3 regions of the Chryseobacterium sp. Marseille-Q3244 genome follow, and region 2 is predicted to be linked to each of the others. Evidence: riboswitches for the same ligand, from Rfam matches in the RefSeq annotation. Region 2 holds a riboswitch; each other region holds the start of a gene.
What was found. Region 2 has a riboswitch for cobalamin ahead of NBX25_RS16440 (acyl-CoA thioesterase). Riboswitches for the same ligand answer to the same signal wherever they lie in the genome.
Positions count from the first base shown of each region.

Region 1 (7,941 bases), on a different contig from region 2:
AATGGTGTAATCCACATCAAATTATTAGAGTGTGGTTCTACTTGCTAATCAGCAGCTCCATTAAAAGTTAAAAAAGTATGCCGCTCTTTTCAGAGCGGCTTTTTTATTTTAATAAAAAATAATATCAATAAACACCAATACATACCTATCTATCCTCTAGTTATTTAGCTTTAATTTCATTTATACATCTGTAAATCATTAAAGCAACTATGTTGCATTAATAAATTTAATTATCTAGATTTGCCTGATAATTAAAGTAACATGCACATGAAAAAGACCCTTTATTTTTTGATGGGAAGCTCTCTTATCTACCCATCACTACTGAAAGCGCAGAAACTTAATCCTGAAAAAAAGAATGTAAAAGACATAGAGTCTATACAAATACAAGGAAAAACGGATTACAACAGTGTAAATATTTCGAGGAAGAAGCTGGATTTTATTCAATCCAATACTTTGGGGGAAACCCTGAGAAAAATCCCAGGTATCCAAAATTCCGGATATGGCCCTAACTCTGGTGCTCCGGTTATCAGAAGCCTCAGCGGAAATCGTGTAAAAATACTGGAAAACGGAGTTGCAGTAAACGATCTTTCCGGGATAAGCCCAGATTTTAATACTGATATTGAAATGAACAGTGTTCAAAACATTACTGTTTATAAAAACTCCGCATCAGTCCTTTATGGAGGGAAAGCTATTGGAGGAGCTATCGATATTGAAACAGATTATGTTCCCCGTCAATTGCCCAATAAAACAATCAATTTTCGTGGACTCCTTGAGGGCGGAAGTAATAGTGGACAAAAACAGGCATTCTCAGCAAAAGGAGTTATCGCAAAAAACTGGGTATGGACGGTGGGAGCAGCCAACCAAAAACAAGAAATTGTAAGAATTCCCGGAAAATCTAAGGACAGCAGATGTTATGATCCCTCATTAGTAGGCTTCAACAGCATTTTGCAATCTCTTTGCCAGATAGAAGTAGATTCAAGGCACGTACTCAACAAAAGTCTCTTTCCATATATCAGTCAGTTTGCTATAGATCATATGATAGAATACGAACTTTCAGAAGGAGACCTATACACATTCAGTCCTACCTATTACAATCCTTCAGATGGTAAACATTATCCCAACCCAAAGAATCAACTGTATGTTTCCGGTCAGGATCCTGTAAAAGACCGCTATAAAGATGAAGTTAATAATATCAGAGATTACGTTCAAACAAAAGATGGAGAAATCCCCAACAGCCATTCGGAAAGCAATTCTTTTTATGTTGGAACAAGTTATATAGGAAAATCATTCTATGCAGGTGGAGCTTATCAAAACTCTTTTTCATATTTTGGTGTTCCTGGCTATACTCTTCCCAAAATGCCGCAGCACACTCACGGAAAGCCTCAACCCAAAATAGAGTACCGACCTATCAATATCAGGAGCTTATCTCATAAAGCAATGTTTGAGTCCGGTTATCAATTTACAGGTTTCCCAATTTCCAGTATCAAATTAAATTATATGGGAGTATTTTCAAAAAACGCTGAACTTATTGATCGCCAGCGGGCCAATCAGTTTGAAGTGAATCAGCATAATGGGCGTTTGGAAATTGTACAACAGAAACTGAAATTCCTCAGTGGAACCACAGGTCTTGACATTCAATATAGAGATATGACAGGAGATGGGAAACAGAGATACCTACCCAATACGATAAGCCGCGAAATCGGAATATTTACGATGCAGCATCTTGATTTCAACAGTGTTCAACTGGATCTAGGCTATAGGAATGATCATGTTCAGCGCAGAGCAGATGCAGATAAAAAATACGTAAGAAGCCGTGGTCTTTCAGGAGGAAAACTCAGCGACAGGGATTTTACGCTTCACCAGCTTCATACTTCAGCACAGTGGAATATCTTTAAAAAAGCTTATTTAAAAGCCCAGTATAATCACTCCGAAAGAGCCCCGGAAGTGAACGAACTTTACGCAGGGAATAATCATTTCGCGATCCTGACGGAAGAAAACGGTGATGACAGACTAGATAAAGAAATAGCAAAAACTGTAGAACTGGGAGCCGGAATCAATCTGAAAAATCTTCGTGTATCTGCTAACTGGTACCATACTTCCTATAAAAATTATATTTATCTCGCTCACACCGGAATTTCCCGGGAAGTTTTCCTGGTTAAAGAATGGCGTTCTGATGATACTGAAATCAACGGAGTTGAAGCAGAAGCTGCTTACAAAGTTGATCTTAACAAAATAGGAAAATGGGAAATAGGAGCTTATTATGATCTGGTAAGAAACATCAGTGTTGCAGACAGCTCAATAAGAAAATGGAGCGATGGTGATTATATGCCGTTTTGGATTTAATCTTGAAGGTAATATACAGAATTTCAGCATCAATATTGGTTTTGACCATTATTTAAAACAAAAATACTTAGGAAAGAATATTAATCCTGAACTTCCAATGCCTGCATTTTCATTGCTTAATGTCCGCGTTTCCTATAAAGACGATAGCTTAGGAATAGGAAATTTGGAATATTATATCGTGGGAAACAATCTGTTGAATTCTGAAGCAAGGCTTCAAAACTCACAACTAAAGTTCCTAAGTCCCCTACCAGGCATTAATATCTCAGCCGGAATAAAAATAACAATATAATCTATATTTTGGGGCAGAACACTTGTAAAACATGACTATTATTTACTGTGTATGCCCCAATTTTGATTCTTGCAACAGCATGAAATTCAATATCTAAAATTTTTAACGGATACCTTTTTATAAAGTTATCCCTTGATTATTCTTTACTTCAGCCATTACAAATGTGCTATGGGTACTCCCTATAGAATCTACAGAGCCTAGCTTATTGAATACAAAATCCTGATAATGTTTCATATCCCGAACCTGAACCTTTAATAAGAAATCAAAATCTCCGGAAATATTGTAACATTCTGCCACTTCCTGAATTTCCAGAATTTCTTTTACAAAATCATAACCCACGGACCGATCATGAATTTTTAATTTGATCTGGCAAAACACCGTAAATCCGCGATTAAGCTTTTCAGCATCCAGAACCGCCGCATATCTTTTCACGAAACCTTCCTGCTCAAGCCTTCTTACCCGCTCAAAAACAGGAGATGGAGATAGATTAACTTCCTTTGCCAGCTCTTTAACTGTCAGCTTTGCGTTGTTCTGAAGCAGTTTCAAGAGTTTTAAATCCTTATCATCGAGTTGTTCCACAGAATATTATTCTTTTAGAGTTTAAAATCATCCAAATTTACAGAATTATATTCTATATAATACCATTTAAAAAGTTTATTTAACCGAATAAATTACTTTTAATTGCTATTATATTCTGTTTTAATAATTTTACACAAAATTAAAATCTTTTATCAGGCTTGATATTGATAAAAGATCAGTTCTTTACAATCTTCATCAAACAGGAAAGGTTTTACTTAAGGTAAATTAATAGGGAATCGTGTGAAAATCACGAACTGTCGCGCAACTGTAAGTAACACACCAAAGGTTTCTGTCCTTGGATATCCACTGCCAAAAGCAGGAAGGATGACAGAAACCGTTACAAGTCAGGAGACCTGCCTTTACTGAATTGACAATGCTTTCGCGGTCTGAAGCTTTTGAGTCATACAGATGATATATTGCAGTACATTTTATCTCCGGATGAAGTAGTACCATGCACTTGTATCATTGATTTCAAATTTTTCTATCCTAGCAAGTATTACGAAGCATGAAAAGAGCATTTAAAATAAGTTTAATTTAAAATTTGTAAAAATGCAAACTCACATTCTGGGCTATCCGCGTATTGGTAGCAAAAGAGAACTTAAAAAAGCCTGCGAACAATATTGGTCAGGTAAAATTGTTTTGGAAGAACTTCTTACCGTAGGAAGAAACATCTGCAGTCAAAACTGGAACCTTCAGAAAGAAGCCGGAATTGATCTTATTCCATGTAATGATTTTTCTTATTACGATCAGGTTCTGGATATGAGTCTGGTAGTAGGCGCTATTCCAACGCGCTATCATGAAGTAGCCCTGAAAAAAAACAATTCTGAATTGGATCTTTATTTTGCCATGGCAAGAGGATACCAGAAAGATGAATTAGATATCACAGCCATGGAAATGACCAAATGGTTTGATACCAATTATCACTACATCGTTCCTGAATTTCATAAAAACCAGCAATTCAAACTTACTTCAGATAAGATTTTCAATGAATTTGCAGGCGCCAAACAGGCGGGGATCAATGCAAAACCTGTGATTATCGGTCTCGTTTCTTATCTGCTTTTAGGAAAAGAGAAGGAAGAAGGATTTGATAAACTGGATCTTGCCCACAATCTTCTTCCGGTCTATGTTGAGATTATCTCAAAACTACAAAGCCAGGGCGCTCAGTGGATTCAGTTTGATGAACCCTTTTTAGCATTAGATATCAATGAAAAAGCAAAAGAAGTCTATACTTTTGTGTATGCTGAACTTAGAAGACAGTTTCCAAAGCTTACATTCATTGTAACCACTTATTTTGAAGGATTAAAGAATAATTTAGCTCTTGCCACATCACTTCCTGTAAATGTTCTGCATATTGATCTGGTAAGAAATCCTGAACAACTCGAAGATGTTCTTCATTCTATTCCTGAACACCTGAGTCTGTCTCTTGGAATCGTAGACGGAAGAAACATATGGAAAAATGATTACGAAAACTCTCTATCCTTTATTAAAAAAGCAATCGAAACACTGGGAGCTGAAAGAGTTTTAATCGCTCCGTCATGCTCCCTGCTTCATTCACCATGTGATTTAGACTTTGAAACCAGCCTTAATGCTGAAATCAAAAACTGGCTCGCTTTCGCAAAACAAAAAGTAAAAGAAGTGGTTACCCTGAAAGAATTAGCTTCAGAAACTTCTGATGAGAATATTCTTCAGGATTTTGAAGAAAATAAAAAAGCGGTTTCAGATAGAAAAACATCTTCATTGATCCATAATGAAAATGTAAAACTCAGAGCGAATGCCGTGACTGAGAAAGATTCACAAAGAAAAAATTCTTTCCATATCCGTAAAGAAGAGCAACAAAAAGCATTGCAGCTTCCTTTATTTCCCACTACAACCATCGGATCATTTCCACAGACAGCAGAAGTAAGAACCTGGAGGGCAAAATTCAAAAAAGGAGAACTGACTGCAGAACAATATGATGCTTTATTAAAAGAAGAAACCCAAAGAACCATCCGTTGGCAGGAAAGTATCGGAATAGACGTTCTTGTACATGGAGAATATGAACGTAATGATATGGTGGAATATTTCGGAGAGCAACTGAAAGGATTTACCTTTACTAAAAACGGCTGGGTACAAAGCTATGGAAGCCGTTGCGTAAAACCTCCGATCATCTTCGGAGATGTATCCAGACCTGAACCTATGACCGTATACTGGTCTCAATATGCTCAGTCTCAAACCAATCAATGGGTAAAAGGAATGTTAACAGGTCCTGTAACCATATTACAATGGTCATTTGTACGCGATGATCAGCCCCGTTCTGAAACTTGTAAACAGATTGCTCTTGCCATTCGTGATGAAGTTCAGGATCTGGAAAAGGCAGGCATCAGAATTATTCAGATTGATGAACCAGCTATCCGTGAAGGCCTTCCATTGAGGAAAACAGAATGGCAAAATTACCTGAAATGGGCTGTAGAGGCATTTAAAATATCAGCAAGTGGAGTAGAAGACGCTACCCAGATTCATACTCATATGTGTTATTCGGAATTTAATGATATCATTAAGAATATTGCAGATATGGATGCGGATGTGATTACGATAGAATGTTCAAGATCTCAAATGGAGCTTCTACATGCTTTTGCAGATTTCAAATATCCTAATGAAATCGGTCCCGGAGTTTATGACATTCATTCTCCGAGAGTTCCTTCGAAGCAAGAAATGATTGAACTGCTGAAAAAAGCACAGGATGTAATTCCTGCTCATCAGCTTTGGGTAAATCCTGACTGTGGATTGAAAACCAGACATTGGGAAGAAACAGAAAAAGCTTTAATTGCTATGGTTGCTGCTGCTAAAGAAGCGTCTGTAGAATATGCATCTTAACTATTTTCAACCTCATAGAAAATCAAAAAAGCATCCGATTTGGATGCTTTTTGGTTATCATATAAATTTCTTTTACCAAATTATAATCCCATATGTAAAATAGGATATTCTTTACCCTGATTATCTAATGCTGATCTATCAAGAACACGGAATCCGATATATTGATAGAAGCCCACGGCCTGAGCATTTTGTTCATTCACATCTACTTTATTTACGTTTAGATGATTGATTCCATACTGAATCAGTTTTTTACCAATCCCTTTACCACGATAATCGTTATGAATAAACAGCATTTCAAGATTTCCTTCAGCAATTCCCATAAATCCAACTAAAGTTCCATTTTCTTCAAACCCTAATAAAGTAACATGTTCAAAATAACCGGGAATCTCTTTTTTATAATAATTAAAATCTTCCTCTTTCAGAAAATCATGGGTATTGAGTACAGAACTTTCCCAGATTTTCATGAGCAGAGGATAATCTATTTCATGTATTTCTCTTATCATAGTCGTAAATTTTGAGTAGCAAAAATCGTATTTTTTACCTCTCAACCACTGAACCTGGGTTAAAAAATCCGTTTCCGTATTCTGCTTAATGCTTGTGGAGTAATCCCCAAATAGGAAGCAATATCCTTTAATGGAATACAATTGAAAGTATTTCCAAATTCTTCCATCATCTGTAAATAATACTGTTCGGGAGTGTATTTTATCAGGGCGATATTTCTATTCAAAAGCTTATTCAACAATCTGGCTGTCAGATTTTCAAAGACTGCTTTCAAACCAGGAATCGCTTCATATAGCTTGATAGCCTGTTCCTGATTAATCCTATATATTTCACAATCTGTAATGGTCTGCACATTAAAAGTTGACTTTTCCTGGAGGGTAAATGAAATATTAGACAAAGAAAAGGAGCCTTCCTTACAAAACCAGAAGGTTTGTTCCTCACCTTTATGATTTAAGGTCCAGCAACGTGCTATACCATTGAAAATAAAATAACTGTATTTCTCTAATTCACCTTCCTGAATAAGAAATGTGTTCTTTTTAACCCATATTCGTTCAAAAAACTGGTCAAAAAGCTCAGATTCAGCTGTATTAAATGTATTGAGATCAACATTGAACTCTTTGAATAATTTTTCTAAAAGCATTCCTTAAATGATAAAAAGCTTTTAACCAGATAGGAGATGAATATTGAATAGGAATCCTTATACTCCTCCCATTACATACATATTTTCCATAGTAGGAACACTACTTCCGCCTTCTTTTTCAAGTGTGATGGCAAAAGCCTGTGCTTTTGAAATGGTAGCCAATGCAATCTGGCTATCTTTATTTTCGGCATACATTCCTGCATTTACAGGTTTTCCGTCTTCAATAGCCCAAAGCTGGTACTGCATCCCGATTGGGGCTTTAGGAAGATTTTCAGCATTCAGGTAAACTTCTTTTGTCTTTTTATCCCAGAAAACCATGGCTTTGGCATCCTGATGCTTTTCTACGCCTTTTAACATTACCATTTGCATATCCGGATTAGAGAACATATTCAGTTTCTGATCCATCTTTTTCATAGCAGCATCCTGAGATTGCTTTTCTGCTGCCAATTTTGTCATTTCTTGCTTCGTAGCCGACTGGCTGTTCATCCAAAATAGATTGCCTGCAATACTTACAAGGAATAAAACAGATGCCGCAACAGCATAGGCTTTCCAATTAATATTCTTCTTGGCTTCTCCTTCAATTTTAATTTCTTCCTGATCTTTTGAGACAGGAGTATTTACAGGAATAGAAAAGGTTTCTTCTTCAGCAGATTGTTTCTGCTGAATGGTATTCCAAATTTTAGATTTCAGATCACTTGGAGGTGTTACAGCCTGGGCAGTAGCCAGATCTTCCAAA
Region 1 is NZ_CALNWX010000007.1:121,110-129,050, reverse strand. Features, by position in the region: gene NBX25_RS14145 (bacteriocin-like protein) at 1-48, shown strand, start outside; gene NBX25_RS14140 (TonB-dependent receptor domain-containing protein) at 268-2,343, shown strand; gene NBX25_RS14135 (TonB-dependent receptor) at 2,315-2,632, shown strand; gene NBX25_RS14130 (Lrp/AsnC family transcriptional regulator) at 2,750-3,211, opposite strand; cobalamin riboswitch at 3,401-3,586, shown strand; gene metE (5-methyltetrahydropteroyltriglutamate--homocysteine S-methyltransferase) at 3,761-6,064, shown strand; gene NBX25_RS14120 (GNAT family N-acetyltransferase) at 6,145-6,567, opposite strand; gene NBX25_RS14115 (Crp/Fnr family transcriptional regulator) at 6,627-7,205, opposite strand; gene NBX25_RS14110 (anti-sigma factor) at 7,263-7,941, opposite strand, start outside.
Region 1: linked by a shared signal. The riboswitch ahead of metE (5-methyltetrahydropteroyltriglutamate--homocysteine S-methyltransferase) and the one ahead of NBX25_RS16440 (acyl-CoA thioesterase) in region 2 are both predicted to bind cobalamin.

Region 2 (7,941 bases):
AAGAGATACACAAAAGTATACAAGAACAACTGAAAATTCAGGTTATACCCAGCAATTCTCTAACGCAATTCAGACCCAAATTGACTTCTATAAAAATGGCTTAATTCATACCATAAGACATTTTGGATATGGAGTAAAAGCTTCCGGCTATCCGGTAGGGATATGGTATGCCTATTCTGAAGATGGTACATTACAAAAGAAAATAGACCATGACTCTCATTTCAGAATGAGTTTTTATGACCTTCTGGCTATAGGAGATTCATACGGCTTTCCTAATATAGGTATCACTAGAGCTTTTAATGATATTCATTCCTATTGGTACATCTTTCTCAATCCACATCCAGAAGACAGAACGACGAAAGAGATAACAATATTGGTAGATGATAAAACAGGGCAAATAATATACAGTATCACTAATGAACAACAAAAATATTTGAAAACTAAAGCCTATGACAGACTAAACCTTAGCAAAGAATCCCTGGAATGGGTACTGGAGAATGATAAGTACCATATTCCTGATGAAGAATTTTATAAATTATTTAGAGGGTATTGGTAATTTCAATAAATACCTTTTTATTTTACCCATCCAAAAAACATTTAATTTATATATTTGGGGATCTAAAATTTGTTAAGATGATTTCAGTAAACAAGACATTGTACCTGTCTGCTTTCAGTTTTTTTTCTTTAGCCTTCGTCAAAGGACAGAATAAAGTTCCTTTTGGTGTTGTAAAAGCTGAAGAAGGCTATGCCAATGTTCGTGTGCATAAGGATAATTACAGGAAAATTGTAGATAAGATCCGCATGCGCAAAGGGGATGTTTTTGTTTATGTAAAGCCTGCTCCCGGAGAAACGGAATGGATCTGGATCAAATATCCTGAAAAGCAGGACGATGACAAACCTTTTGTACGCTATGAAACCCTTGACAAAGAAGGAATGGTGAACAAAGAGCGTATTGCCTTTGTTGATCAGCTTCCCGCCTATACACCTTCTAAATCTAAAAACGGAAAATCACTGATCTTTACAGATAATTCTGACCCTAAAATTCCTACTGCCCAGAGAAGTAAAGTGGTGATTGACATATATCCATCTAATGCCAGTTACCGTAAAAAGGAAAAAGATGCCGAAGGAAAGCTTCTTACCATTGATAAAGTAAAACCATGGGGAATTGGAAATGATCTTCCTGAAGGAATGACGGAGATTAAATCAATCAGACTTCAACAACCTGGAAGAGGTTCTGTTTTCGTGAGAGAAGCCATCAAAAATATGTTCCAGCCTACCATGGATTTCAACAATATTGGAGTAACTTCTCTGGACAATGACAACATTTTCCTTTACATGATCAATGGTTCCGGCGAAAACAGATATACAACCCTATGGACTATCAAGAAGGGAAGAGTAATCAGCCAGATTATTTATCATAATCCGGAATAAATTCATTAATTTTGCAGCCGAAAAAGTTTTACGCTTATTCATCATAGAAACTGGTTCTGCATAACCGCAGATTAAAAGGGAACCGTGTGAAAATCACGGACTGTCGCGCAACTGTAAGTAACTGAAATCTTTATCAAAAGATCCACTGTGCGAGGCATGGGAAGGAGATAAAAGATGTTACAAGTCAGGAGACCTGCCGATTTCTTAAACAAGAAACTTTCGCGATTTGAAGTTTTATTGATCTGATGGATTCTTTCAGGGGCCTCCAACGTTCCTGTCATTATTCTGTTGTTTTGATACGATTTCATTTCGCCTTAATTAATAATGAAATATGACTACAGAAGAAAGAATTGAAGCTGCAGAAACCAGAATCTTTAAAGCGGTTTTCCCTAACACAACCAATCATTACGATACTCTTTTCGGAGGTACAGCCATGCAGCTTATGGATGAAGTAGCCTTTATTGCTGCGACCCGTTTCGCAAGAAAAAGAGTGGTAACAGTAAGCAGTGACAAAATCGATTTTAAAAAACCAATTCCTGCAGGAACAATTGTAGAACTGATCGGAAAAGTTTCATATGTTGGAAAAACCAGTATGAAAGTAAGTGTTGAGATCTACACAGAACAAATGTACTCTTACGAAAGAGAAAAAGCAATTGTGGGAGACTTTACTTTTGTAGCAATTGATGAATTCAAGAAACCAATCCAGATCTTATAAATAAAAGTTTCGGGCGGCCTTTGGCCGCCCGAAACTTTTCATACTATTTATTTTAAAACTTTTTCCGTTTCCAGACCTTTCCTCAGTAACAGTTCAAAGGCCTCTCCCATTTCATCCGAAGCTCTGGTAATGGCATTTTCAAGCATATTTCTGATCTGCTTTTCGGTAACCCCAGCCTCTGTCCAGCTTTTTCCTGAAGTATAGGAATTCAGAATAAAAGGCATAATCCTGTCAATAGAACAGGCAAAAATGGCATCCGGAGTTGCCTCTTCCTCAAACTCAAGCCATAGATTAAAGAATTCCGACCGTAAAGGCTCATCCAGAATTCCGAAAATTTTCTGTGCAGACATCTTTTCTCTTTCAAACTTTCCAACCATAGCAGCTTCGTCGAAAAGAAAAGTATCACCCGCTTCAATTTCGACAAGGTCATGAATGGAAAGCATTCTTATCACTCTCAACAAATCAATATCCATACGGTTTTTAGCATAGGGATAAAGGATTTGGGCCAGAATAATGATCTGCCAGGAGTGTTCTGCTGTATTCTCTCTTCTGGAATCATCTGCATTGTAATTTCTTCTCTGTACATTTTTCAGGGCATCAACAGCCAGGATAAAATCGATTTCTTTCTGGATTTTCATTTTACTTTCCTCTATTATATTGATCTGATGGATATACCTTGGTTCTGGTAGTCCACTTATTATTCTTTTTTTCTTTGATGATAACTTTCACATAGCCATCTTCGCTTTCGTCTTCTTCTTTTTCAAGCACTTTATCGAGTCCTTTATTTGGAATGACTTCATATTCTGTAGTAAAAAAATTACAACATCCGGATTTTCCAAAGGCAATAAGGCGTTTACGAACCGGATCTGTTTCAAAAAAATCAAAATTATCTGATCCCAACTCTGTAAGTTCTTTACTTTTTACAAACGACATTCTGGTACTATTGAATACATATACATCATAAGATGCTGAACTGTAATTCCCCATATTTCCATTTCTTATCGCCAGATCTTCGGTTCCGTCAAAATTAAAGTCACCAAAAATCACAGGGCTTTGTTCATTTGTTAGGGCTATTACTTTTCCACGCTCCAGTCTCTGTCCTTTTCCAAGTTTTAAAACCAGATTATCTGATGTAAAGCTCTGCACTTTACTGTTTTTATTATCAAATACCTCAACAGTTCCTTTATCCATACATTGGTCATCGAAACAATTGTCTATATGAATGATAGCATTATAATTTTTGGATGCCTCTTTAACTTCAAATTGATATTGTCCAAAACATAAAGGACCTAATAGCATAAAAGCGGATATACTCCTGTAATAATTCAAAATATTCATGTTCATAGTAATATTGGATTCAAATGTTTTATAAAAAACTTTCAAACAAAAATACGAATCATAGTTCCGATTTCAAAACTCATAAAGAACGAATTATGATCAATGAGTTGTTTTGGAAATATTTAATATACAGGTATAGGAAAGTAAATACTTTCAGAATTAATGGTGGTTTTATGTTATTATAAAAGATAGCCCTTAAAATATATCTTACTGGGACTGTAATTGCGGACTATAAATGGTTTTAAATCGTTTCATCTTTTTCTCTACAAAATGCCATGAAAAATAAGATAAGATGTAAGTTACAATTGTTGATAAAGTAAACAATAAAATAGGAGACAAATTCAAAAAGCTCATAAAAACTTGTTGGATAAAAAAGGCATAAATATAGACGCCATATGATATATCTCCTAACTTTTTTGGAAGTTGAAATGATTGAAAATAATCTTCACCTAAAGGAATAATTAATAACGGGAATATAAAGGATGAGGTTATATGAAATACACCAAAATAAAAGCTAATGGCTAAGGAAACTAATAGTATGACAAACAGAAGCCAATTGAATCTGAATTTTACAAAATTCATTAATGCCCCGCCAAAGAACAATGCAGAAAGCTTGTAAAACAGAATAGATTCCAGATTAATTGTATTGAAAAAAGAGCTTAGGTAATTAGGGTTAAACGCTGTAAGACATACACTTATTAGAAAACCAAGTATTAACAAGTTTCTTTTAGTTATTGACGATTTAATAAAAAACAAAAAACTTATAACTATGTACATGCTAAACTCGTAGGCCAATGACCAAAGACTGCTATTTGTAGCGTTGGGATAAGGGTTGTTTACAAACATACCCGGGACATTGTATTGAACGTTATACAGACTTAAATTATTTGGTAAATAATACCAAAAATCTTTTTGAAAAACCACTTTATAATTTAGTAAAACCATTACCCCCATTGAAAAACAAAGCATAACTAATAATGCAGGGAAAAGTCTTAGTGATCTTTTCCAAAAATAATCGAAAAGGCTCTTAGAATTTTCAACACTTTGAAAAATTAGGTAACCACTTAAAACAAAGAAAAATGCTACTGCAATTGCTCCTAATGAAGTTGTCTTTGTCAAATCAAAAAGGAAATCTGAATTTCCGGTTAGGTCAAATGAATGGGAAAAAATCACTAATGTTGAGAAAAGTAATCGAAGCCAATTAAAATTATTTTTCATGGAACTAATTTAACAAATAAATACCATTTGAAATATATTTTAAACAATTACACACCTTTAAGTTAATGTTATAAACCTGATTCGTAAGCATTTAACATATATTGAAAGTTTATTGTGTTAATTACCTAATACTTTAATATTGATTAGTTAATATTCCCATATTTTTTATCTAAAAATTTGATTTTTTTTAAAAAAATCAATCAAAATCTATTCAAATAAAAATTACGTATAAAATTATTTAACTGATTATCAATATATTAATTATTTTATTTTTAAAATTTCACTACTTTGTATTGCATAATACCATTTTATTTACATATCTTTGTAATGTAAAATTAGAATAGGCTCAACTAGCTAGGAGCATTTTTCTAAAATATAACCTTAATTAACAAAACTTATCAAAGATGAATACTGAAAATACCAAAGCGCAAATGCGAAAAGGAATTCTGGAATTCTGTATTCTAAGTCTCATCAATAATCGCGAAATGTATGTTTCTGATCTTATTGACGAACTGAAAAAAGGAAAACTGGATGTTGTGGAAGGTACCCTCTACCCTCTTCTCACAAGACTTAAAAATGGAGAGTTTCTCTCTTACAGATGGGAAGAATCTACTGGAGGACCACCCAGAAAATATTATCAGATCACAGAAAAAGGAAAACTTTTCCTGGATGAACTTCAAAACACGTGGAATGAGCTTACCGCTTCAGTAAACCAAATTACACAACAACATTAAAAAACAAAGCTATGAACAAGACACTCTCAATAGGACTCGCAGGTTTTTCTTTTACAATAGAAGAACACGCATATATAAAGCTCAGCGATTACCTGAACGCTCTGAGAAGCTCACTGGATGCTTCGGAAGCAGATGAGGTAATGCATGACATAGAAATAAGAATGGTGGAGATCTTCAGAGATTCTCTGGGAAAACGTGAAGTGATCAACGATACGGATGTAGAAAAAGTAATCGCACAGATCGGAACACCTGAAAAGATCGAAGAGCAGGAAGAAGCTTATTTTTCTGAAAAAAATACAACTAAAAATACAAACACAGGAAATCCTTATACAGACAAAAAACAATTGTTCCGTGATCCTGAAAAACAGAAAATCGCAGGGGTTTGCGCAGGTTTAGCTCATTATGTAGGAATGGACATTACTGCCATGAGAGTTATCTGGGTAGTTGTTTTCTTAGTAATGATTCCTGCCGCAGGAAGTGCTTTAGTGATCTTACTTCTTTATTTAATCCTTTGGTTAGTACTTCCAAAAGCACAAACCGCTTCAGATTTCCTGAAGATGCAGGGAAAGCCTATGAACTTCGACAATCTTAAGAATGAGTCTAATAAATTGGTACAATTTGCCAATGAATCTACTCAGAGGGTCGGAGAAATCTACAACGAAAACAAACCTTACATTGACAATGCAGGAAGTGGAATATGGAATATATTCAAATATATAATTGGTGCATTCTCTGTATTGGTAGCTGTAGGAAGTATTATTGGAGTATTTGTACTATTTGCCCTTTTCGGGATGGATACAGATTTCCCTGGAGCCAATCAGATCAGATTCTATATGGATGATAACGGTCTGGATAAAGTACTGGCAGCTATCATGATTATAGGAAGTTTAATTCCTGCCATTCTTTTCAGCTTACTAAGTATTAAAATATTCTCTCCAAAAACAAAACTGAGAAATCTTGGATGGGTAGTGGGCGGATTATTCCTTCTTCTGATCGGACTGGGGACTTATTTCGGAATCAGCATGGCTAAGAAAAACCTGATCTACAAAGGCAGTAAAGAAGATATAGAAAATATAGCCATCAATACGACTTCTGACACCGTATATGTGGACGTAAAACAAGTAAGTATTCCGCAAAATTATAAAGCCTATGACGATGACATCTATTCTGATAAAAGATCAGTGTATGAAGAAGATTATATCTCAGTAGAAGTGACAAGAAAACCGGAAGTAAAAACCCCTTACTTAATCATCAAAAAAGAAGGAAACGGTTATAACTTCCCAATTCAGGTAACAGTTCCCGTAGAGGTTGTAAACAATAAAGTAATACTTCCAAATTACATTAAATATCCGTATGAGCACAGATTCAGAGATTACAGAGTAAATTATGAACTTGTAGTTCCTCAAAATGCAGTGGTCATCCCATTGAAAAAAGACAGAATTGATTTTGACGGTGACCTGAACGGAGACGGTATCGATGATGATGACCAGAACAAAGATGAAAACCACAACGGAATCAGAATCGAAAAAAATAAGATTACTGTAAACGGATCCAGTATAGAATATAACTCTAATGATAAAGACAGCATTATCATTAACGGTAAAAAAGTTCCGAACAACCAGGCTAAGAAAGTTATTGATTCCGTAGCATCTGATATCAAAAAAATCAACAAAGATGTGGACATCAAAATAAAAGACGGAAAAAACGAAATATCCATACAAACTAAATAATTAACTACAGAGAGTGGTAGAAGGTGTGAATGAAAGGCAACCGTTTGAAATTCACACCATTCTTCTCTCAGAAAAGTGAAAAAAGCTAATATTTAGTTCTCTATGTGAAAAAAATGTTTTAATTTCGTATAGCTAAAATTTAATAACCAACCAACACTAAAAAACACTCTTATCATGATACAATTTGCAATGGAATTCGTAATGAAAATCGTAGATTTAATCAACGGTTTGTTTTAAGAGCAATAATATTTCAATATATTTGTAAAAGTATAACCAGTTTGGTTATACTTTTTTGTTTTTAATCCAAGAAACTATGAAAAAGCTGATAGGCAAACTAATGTTAAAATTATTAGGCTGGAAAGTTGTTCTGCAGGGCGACGTTAACAACCTGAACAGATGTATTCTGGTGGTAGCACCACATACCCATAATATGGAATACATCTTAGGAAACTTTGCCTATTGGTCTCTGAATAAACCTTTAAAAATCATCATTAAGGACGCCCACACCAAAGCTTGGTACGGAAGTGTTGTAAAAGGACTTGGTGGTATTGGTATTGACAGAAGTCAGAAAAATGACCTTGTCAATTTTGTAGCCAGCAAGTTTGCCAAAGAAGATTTCAGTCTTGTTATTACTCCGGAAGGCACCAGAAGCTGGGTTCCGAAATGGAGAAAAGGATTCTACCATATGGCAATGGCAGCAAAAGTACCCATTGTATTGGCAGCAGGAGATTTCAAAAGAAACATCGTATACCTTGGTTACACAATTCCTTATGAA
Region 2 is NZ_CALNWX010000009.1:75,262-83,202, forward strand. Features, by position in the region: gene NBX25_RS16430 (hypothetical protein) at 1-556, shown strand, start outside; gene NBX25_RS16435 (hypothetical protein) at 634-1,431, shown strand; cobalamin riboswitch at 1,466-1,646, shown strand; gene NBX25_RS16440 (acyl-CoA thioesterase) at 1,763-2,146, shown strand; gene NBX25_RS16445 (HD domain-containing protein) at 2,194-2,784, opposite strand; gene NBX25_RS16450 (XAC2610-related protein) at 2,786-3,484, opposite strand; gene NBX25_RS16455 (acyltransferase family protein) at 3,692-4,702, opposite strand; gene NBX25_RS16460 (PadR family transcriptional regulator) at 5,107-5,436, shown strand; gene NBX25_RS16465 (PspC domain-containing protein) at 5,448-7,166, shown strand; gene NBX25_RS16470 (1-acyl-sn-glycerol-3-phosphate acyltransferase) at 7,480-7,941, shown strand, end outside.

Region 3 (7,941 bases), on a different contig from region 2:
CGGCAGGAAACAAGAAAAACCAATACAAAAAGTAGCACACAAAAATTTAGTTTTCTCATAAAGTAAAATTTAAAATGAGTTTAAAATTTCTTCCTGGCATTGGATAATTAAGAACTACATCATAATATTGATTGAAAATATTATTCATTTCAAGACCTACCTTAAACTGATGCCCCACCATATTAATTTTTTTCTGAACAGATAAATCATGAGTATACCAAGGTTGAACATAGTTATACTGAATATTATCCTGTTGACCATCATATCGCTCACCTACATAGATCATACTGTAATTGAAACTCCAGCTTTTATAATCGGCCATCATGCTCAAAGAACCGCTATGCCATGGTGTATAAGGGATCTGATTTCCATAAAAAGTATCTCTGGGTTCAATATCATTTCCTGGATTACTAATATCCCTTGCACGCTGATAGGTATAAGTAAGCTGTGGACGGAGTTTCAAGCTTCCAAGCATCATTTCTGCCTGTAGATTAACATCTGTTCCTATGATTTCAACCACTCCAAGATTCATCATCATCCAACGGAACATATCCTGAGTGGGAACTGCAACAATTTTATCTTCTACTCTATTATAATACCCATCTGCTTTAACATAAAAAGCCTTTAAAAAAGAATTGGTAATTTTTTTCTGGTAGGTAAAACCTACATTATACTGATGGGTAAACTCTGGTTTCAAATACGTATTTCCAAGACGGGTATAGTACAAATCATTGAAAGTAGGAAGTCTGAATACTTTTTTGTAAAAAGCTCTGAAAGTAAGCTCCGGAATTTTAACAGGTTGATAGCTTATAAACAGCGCAGGGGTCCATTCGCTCCTGTCATCAGGTCTTTTATTCTTTCTTACCTCTTCAAATGTAAAAGTTCCAAGAAGACTCCCCATAAATTTGAATCTGTTCCACTGATAGGTTGTGGCCAATGCAACCATCGATGTATAACGTGTAGGGTAAGAAAAATTCCGAAGATCTGCATTCAGAGTGTTATACTGAAAATCCCCACTTAGATTAACATCCCAATTGGAATTGATTGAATATAAATTGGAGGAAGAAAGATAAGCTTCCTTCTGTATATAGGTATTCTCTGCATATTTGATATATTCGGAACGGACTGTATCAGCAAAATAAGTATAATCATAAGCAAATTTTGCTTTAAGTTGCGTTTCAAATTTTGGGAATATTTTTTTCCTGAAATTAGCCTGTACAAAGTAGTTTTCGTCACTCATTCTTGCTCCTCTGGCACCAAAACGTCCATTAACAATAGGAGCAGGAATACCTCTGTTTGAAATATAACCATACCCGCGTACATTCCAGCTTCCGTTATTTAAAGTTCCATTGATAGATGTTTCAAAACGTTTTGCATGAATATCAGAATCCTGTCTTTTAGCAATTGTATCGTAAGCCTGTTGTCCATCAGGAAATTTTTTAGCGTAACGATATTTATAAATTCCATCACTCTGGAGAAACTCTGCACTAAAACTTGCTGAAATTCTTTTGGAAATCTTTTGTTCTAAACGGAATGAAGGATTAAATAAATCAATGGAAGCACTTTTTGCCCTGATCAGAAGATTGGTTTTCTTACCGCCGGTGAATGTTGGTGTTTTGGGTTGTAAATAAATAGATCCCGATGACCCGAAATCTTTGGCAGGCTGGAAAATTTCACTTTTCTGACCGTTGTACAATGAGATTTCTTCAAGATCATCCAAAGAATATCTTCCTAAGTCTACCAATCCGTTCTGAGCATTACCTAATTGGATTCCATCATAGAAAACACCTACATGCTGACTTCCCATACTTCGGATATTGACCGTCTTCAAACCACCCATTCCGCCATAATCTTTAATCTGAACTCCGGCAAAATATCTCAGTGCATCAGCAACAGAATGACTGTTGAGCCGTTCAAGCTCTTCGCCTTGTAAGACCTGAGCAGGAATGATTTCTTTAAAATTCTTTTTGTAAATATTGACAGTCTTTATAGCTTCTCCTTTAATACTGTCTTTTTTATGAGTCTGAGAAAACAGGAATTGTGAAGTTAACACGAATGCCGTGAAAACAATTTTATGGAATTGAAATGTAGTTAGTTTTGCTATCATTAGCTCATTCATGGGTCATGATGACGCTAATGGATATAAGAAAAGCAACGACAAAGCACAGCTGTCACTGCACAGAATCATTGTTGTCCTAAGCTTTATTCCACGAAAGCGTCAAACGTTTATTATTTCTGGCAGGTCTTCTGACTTACTCCGTTTTTGAAATCCTTCCCATTCCTAAAAACAGTGGATCTATTTTTCAAAAACTTTGGTGTGGAGCTTACAGCAGCGGGTCTGTTCCGGATTTTCACCGGATTCCCTTTTAAGAGCTTATTATGGCTCACCAAATTCCGCCAAAGATATAAAATTCTCTCCAGATACGATGGCATGCAGAATAAAATGATTATCAATGCATAAACATGAAAAATCCCGTTAGGTTTTAACGGGATTTATACTCAATTTAAACAATTAATCCATGTTGAATCTCTCTATTCTACTTAATGAGTATTGTTCACAAATTCACAATCGCTCAATGTTTTCATAAATAAGATAAGATTGATTTTCTCCTGTTCTGTGAGAGGAATTCTGTTTCCATTATTTTTAAAGGCAGGATCAAGATTATCAGCACCCAAAACTCCTTTATCAAAATAATCAAGCACTGCTCTCAAAGTCGGGAACTGTCCAAAACTTCCATAAGGCGCAGTATACTCTACATTTCGTAAAGAAGGAACCCGGAAACTCATATAATCTGTCGGAATACCGGTCACTCTTCCACGTCCAGCTTCATTGGTATCCGGATTTACAGGAAACCCGATATTTCTAAAGCTCTGATCGGTAAAAAGCTCTGTACTATGGCAACTTGCACATTTCTCCTGAAAAGTTTGGTACCCTTGCGCTTCATTTTCTGTAAAATTATCTTCTTTCCGTTTTACCTTATCATACTTACTATTGGCAGAAATCAAGGTATATTCATACTGTGCTATACTTTTATAAATTCTTTCTGCAGTAATAGTTTCGTCGCCAAATGTTTTTCGGAATAAATCTTTATATGCCAGATCATCTTTTATCTTTCCTATCACTTCCAGAATAGAAGACCCCATCTCTTCATGGGTTATAATAGGAACCAGCGGTTGCTTTTCCAATTCAAGAATATTACCATCCCAATTGTAAAATTTCATAAACAGCATATTCTGAATGGCAGGAACATTTCGTAGTCCTACTCTATTCTTAATCCCTACTCCCTGGGCATTATTGTCTGCAAAGGCATTCCCCTGAATATGACAACTCGAACAGGAAATTGTATTATCTGCACTGAACCTTTTCTCATGAAATAATTTTTCACCCAGCTCTACTCCATATTGAGTAGGCTTATTAGAATTGGTCGAACCATTTAGTTCTGGGAATCCAGGTGGAATATTGAATGGAATTTGTGGATTATCATAAGCAATAGGCTCATAATAATCATTATTACAAGAGATTAACAGAATGATAATGGCTAAAATGCATAATGATTTTTTCATTACTACAGAGAACAGCCTAGTTTTCAACACCACTCACTGAAAACATTCCAGAAATATCACTCGAACCGTTTCCTCCCAGGTTATCAACAAATTTTATCATTTGATTAGCGGTATGAATATTCGGGGTTGCATTACCATCTGATCCTGTTCCTGTAACTAATAGAATCGTATTAATTTTTCCTGTCAACAGCTTATCAAAATCAGCTTGAATAGTAATTTTAGGAGCTTTGTTGTCCACAATGGCATTGTTGGGAAGATTTAAAGTAACTTCTCTGTAAGCATCTACTCCCTGGGTAAAATTGCCTTCTGATCCTTTTATAGTGCTTCCGGTATGAATGGACATCTGTTTATTATCTGTTCCATAAAAGCCTTCAATTTTGGTGAACCGATACCCTGCTCCCCATTCCCACATCATTTGGGTATCATTGGCTCCTGCTGTTGCATAGAACTTTGGAAATTTCACCTGATCCAGTACATTCAATTCTCTTTTTACTCCTAATCCGAATTTGATCCTTTTATATTCTCCCGCGGGTATATTACTCAGTAAATAACGAAGGGTTTCCGGTTTTGACTGGTCAATTACCGTAGCTCCCTGATCCAGATCGTTAACTTTATAAGGAATTTCATTGCCATCTGCTTTTACCAGACGAATATTGCTTATCACATACTTCAATTCTGAAAAATGATGAACCTGTCCTTCTGCTGAAGTATTGGTAGTAGCTGTTACGGAAGTAGCATCACCAAGAACAATGGTTCTGTTTTTAAAGGTATTATTGAATTCAAGTGTTACATTATTGGCAACAGGGTTATCATCACTATTCTGACATGAAATGACTCCTAATGAAAAAGCTGATAATAGTAGATATTGTTTTAAGCTTTGCATTTTAAAAATTTTAAGTTGTTGTTTTAATTAAAGTTTTTATGATCCTTAAAAATTGAATTTTAAAGATGTGAAGATGTTACGCCCCATTCTTGGGATATTTCCCCAATCTGCATAGGTGCTGTAATATTTGTTCAGCAGGTTTTCGGCTCCTACCTGAAAAACCGTTTTAAGTTTTTTAATTTTGAAAGTATAATCCATGGAAAAATTCCAGACAGCGTAAGCTGGTGTTTGATCTTCTCCATATTCCGGGCTGTAATTAAGCTGGATACAATCTCCATGTACAGAAGTCTGAATTCCAAAATTACGATGGGTATAATGTAAAGAGGTCAGATAGCTCAAAGGGCGGATGAAAGGTAAGTTTTTTCCTTTATCATCTCTTCCTCTTGCATACGTCAGTGTTCCTTTCCAATGTAGATCAGGGATAATGCTATAGCTTGTATTCAGAGACACATTAAAAAGTGTTGCATGATCCAGGGAAGTATAGGCCTTCACTCCTACCGATTGATAATTCATAGGGCTTCCCAGACTTAAAATTTTCCCAATGATGTAATTCTGAATATAGAAGTAATTTACCTTAGCTTCAATACTCAATTTTTCATTTTTAAAACCTGCACTGGCATTGGTTTCATAAGAAATTTCATTTTTCAGATCAGGATTTCCAATGTAATCATAGCGATCAAAGCTGTTGTAGATATAATAACCATATCCTTCTGAAACGGAAGGTGCTCTATGCCCATAGCCTGTACCTACAGAAAAGCTAAAGTGATTCTCTGTAAATTGATACGCTGCATGTAAGCTAGGAAGAACTCTTGTTTTTTGTTGAGATGCTCCCGGATGAAAAATCCAGTTGAATTCTGCATATTTGGACTCATTATAGTTCAGTCCTAAGGATCCGCCGAAACTCAAAAGGCTTTTATCAGATATATCCCATTTATTATTCATCGAGAAACTGGCAAAACGGGTGGTAACCCAAGGCCAGCTATAGGCAAACATTGTTCTGTTCTTACGATCCTGCGGATACATGCGCATTTCTGCAATGGATACATTATTGTATGCATTAAGCTCTATGTCTGAGGTATACCGTTCTTTTTTAAGATTTACCGAAGAAACCAATCCATACGTAGTACTCCATCCCGGCATATCCATGTGAACAAGATTTTCAGGACGTTTTGTATCATCCATATAATGCTCTATGGTATTGAAATAGATTTTTGTATCCCAGGATTTAATCAACCCTTCTTTAAACAATTGCTTATAGGAAGCTGATGTAATCATCGCCCTGGAAAGCCATAAATCCATTGTTAATGCAGGGAATCCAACATTTTTTGCCATATCGAAAATGGCATCCACTCTCACTGAAGATAAGGGACTTGTCTTGTAAGCGATTCCAATTCCGGTATTGAACTTATTATATTGAGAGTGATTCACTTCAGCATCATTCCCGTCATAATAATTACCTGCTTTCCGAAAGGAGATATTTCCATCCACTACAAGCTTTTTCCCGGAATAAGATATATTTCCAAGATTGAAAACCTGTTTATTGTTGAACTCAAAGCCTGTCTGATAAGCCCCACTCCACTTCTTTTCAAGACCAAAAGGTGTACTTTTTCTTTTCAGGTCAATACTTCCGGCGACTGTTGCCCCATGAGAACTCCCTTCCTGACCTGATTTTATATCTATCGCTGAAAGCGTATTGCTTTCCAGATAGGAAGTAACCGGATCCATTTTATCGGTGCATGCCCCAAAAATGCGCATCCCATCAAGAGTAATCACAGATCTTTCCGTACTCATATTATTGAGTAAGGGCTCCCAAGCATATGCTCCGCGTTTTATAAAGCTTATTTTGTCAGAAGATGCTAGAAATTCATCTACTGAAACGGCCATTTTTATATCCGTTTCAATCTTCTTTTTATTGCTTTTTACTTTTACCTCAGCTAAATGAGCAATACTATCTTTTCGTACTTTTCTGTTTTGGGCATTGATAATAACTCCCAAAAAGATTAATATAATTCCAAACTGCTTCATGAAATTAGAATAAAGTATCAATAAAAAGTTCACTTTTAACGCCCGGAACACCCGGTGTAAAATCAGTAGAAACCTTAGTTCCTTTGATGATTTTGCCATTTTGGTTCAGCATGATAAAATTTAAGGTCCAGTTTCCTGTCATGGTATAATTGACAATACCGTGATACAATCCGTCATTCCCTTGTATTAAATCCCGATTATTGGGAGATGAATGATTTCCCATGGAAGGTTCCGGCATTCTTGGATCCAATTGCAGAGTATAGTCCTTCACTTCCGAATAGGAAAACTGTATAGGATCGGGAAAATTCCCTGTAGATACAGCAGGCTTATTGTATTTATAGATTCCTGCTATCAAGCTGTTTTCTGCAACTTTCGGTTTTTGAGGTGCAATAAGTGCAATACAATATTGTTCACCGTCATTTCCCGTAAAAGAAGTCATATTAAGGTTCTTATTCCCCTGTTCATTCACCGCGATATCTTTATTGATGGCATATGTCTTCTGGTTGACCGTGAAACTCAAATAAAGCTTCCAATTTGCCAGGGCATTGCTTTTATCCATAAATACGGAATACCCCAAATAGTACTCACCATCTGGCTTATAGTTCAGCATGTATTGATAGGGACATGAAGTTTTGCTTCCATCACCTTTCGTCATGATGGGTAAAAAAGTAACTTCCGAAGCATTGATATTTTCATTCGTCTGAGTATTGATGACCTTTACTCTGATTTCATTATATCCTTTATAAAATGTTCCGTTTAAAGTTTCAATACTTATTTTATAATTATCTTTATTTACAGCTGTTGCTTCTTTAAATTCATAGAGTTCCGGAACAGCTGTATTGGTTTCATTTTCGTAATCTGTTTTGTCGAGGGTGCAGGAAACAACCATCAACAGTGCACTCATTACAAAAAGTTGATACATTTTCATTGTTGATTTTTTTAGTTGATAATACAATAGAAATACTTTGAATGTTAAAACATCCTCTTTTACCACAAAAGACACAAAGATTATATAACACTTAAGTTATTTAAGAGGTATAAATGAATTGTTGAGAAATACACTTAGGCTTTATGAAAATCAAATATTTTCAAGTTTTATGAACTGTATAAGCATAAGATTCCAAGCCTATTTACAATCTGCTAAATAAACTTTGGTAACTTCTGTGGTTAATTTCTATAAGTGAATAGTTGAATCCTAAAAAACAGGTGGTTTGAAAATGTGTTTCAGAAACAGAAAAGAATAATCTGTTTCGTAGAGAAAATTGAAATTGGAAACAATAATTTTTCCGGTGATAGCAACTTCTACAATCTCAGGCAGCGTGTACATATCAAGAATTTTCTGTCCTGAATTCTTTGCTTTGTTGAAAGGAGTAGATTCCGTATCAGCAGTGGTTTTTGCCAGCTCTTTGCTTAAGTAGCATTTTCCGTTACAGTGAACTTCCGGTTTGCTTTTATTGACACAAAGCGTG
Region 3 is NZ_CALNWX010000005.1:286,960-294,900, forward strand. Features, by position in the region: gene NBX25_RS11515 (YncE family protein) at 1-59, opposite strand, end outside; gene NBX25_RS11520 (TonB-dependent receptor plug domain-containing protein) at 56-2,107, opposite strand; cobalamin riboswitch at 2,221-2,407, opposite strand; gene NBX25_RS11525 (cytochrome-c peroxidase) at 2,542-3,564, opposite strand; gene NBX25_RS11530 (MbnP family protein) at 3,581-4,447, opposite strand; gene NBX25_RS11535 (TonB-dependent receptor plug domain-containing protein) at 4,493-6,472, opposite strand; gene NBX25_RS11540 (hypothetical protein) at 6,477-7,400, opposite strand; gene NBX25_RS11545 (hypothetical protein) at 7,668-7,941, opposite strand, start outside.
Region 3: linked by a shared signal. The riboswitch ahead of NBX25_RS11520 (TonB-dependent receptor plug domain-containing protein) and the one ahead of NBX25_RS16440 (acyl-CoA thioesterase) in region 2 are both predicted to bind cobalamin.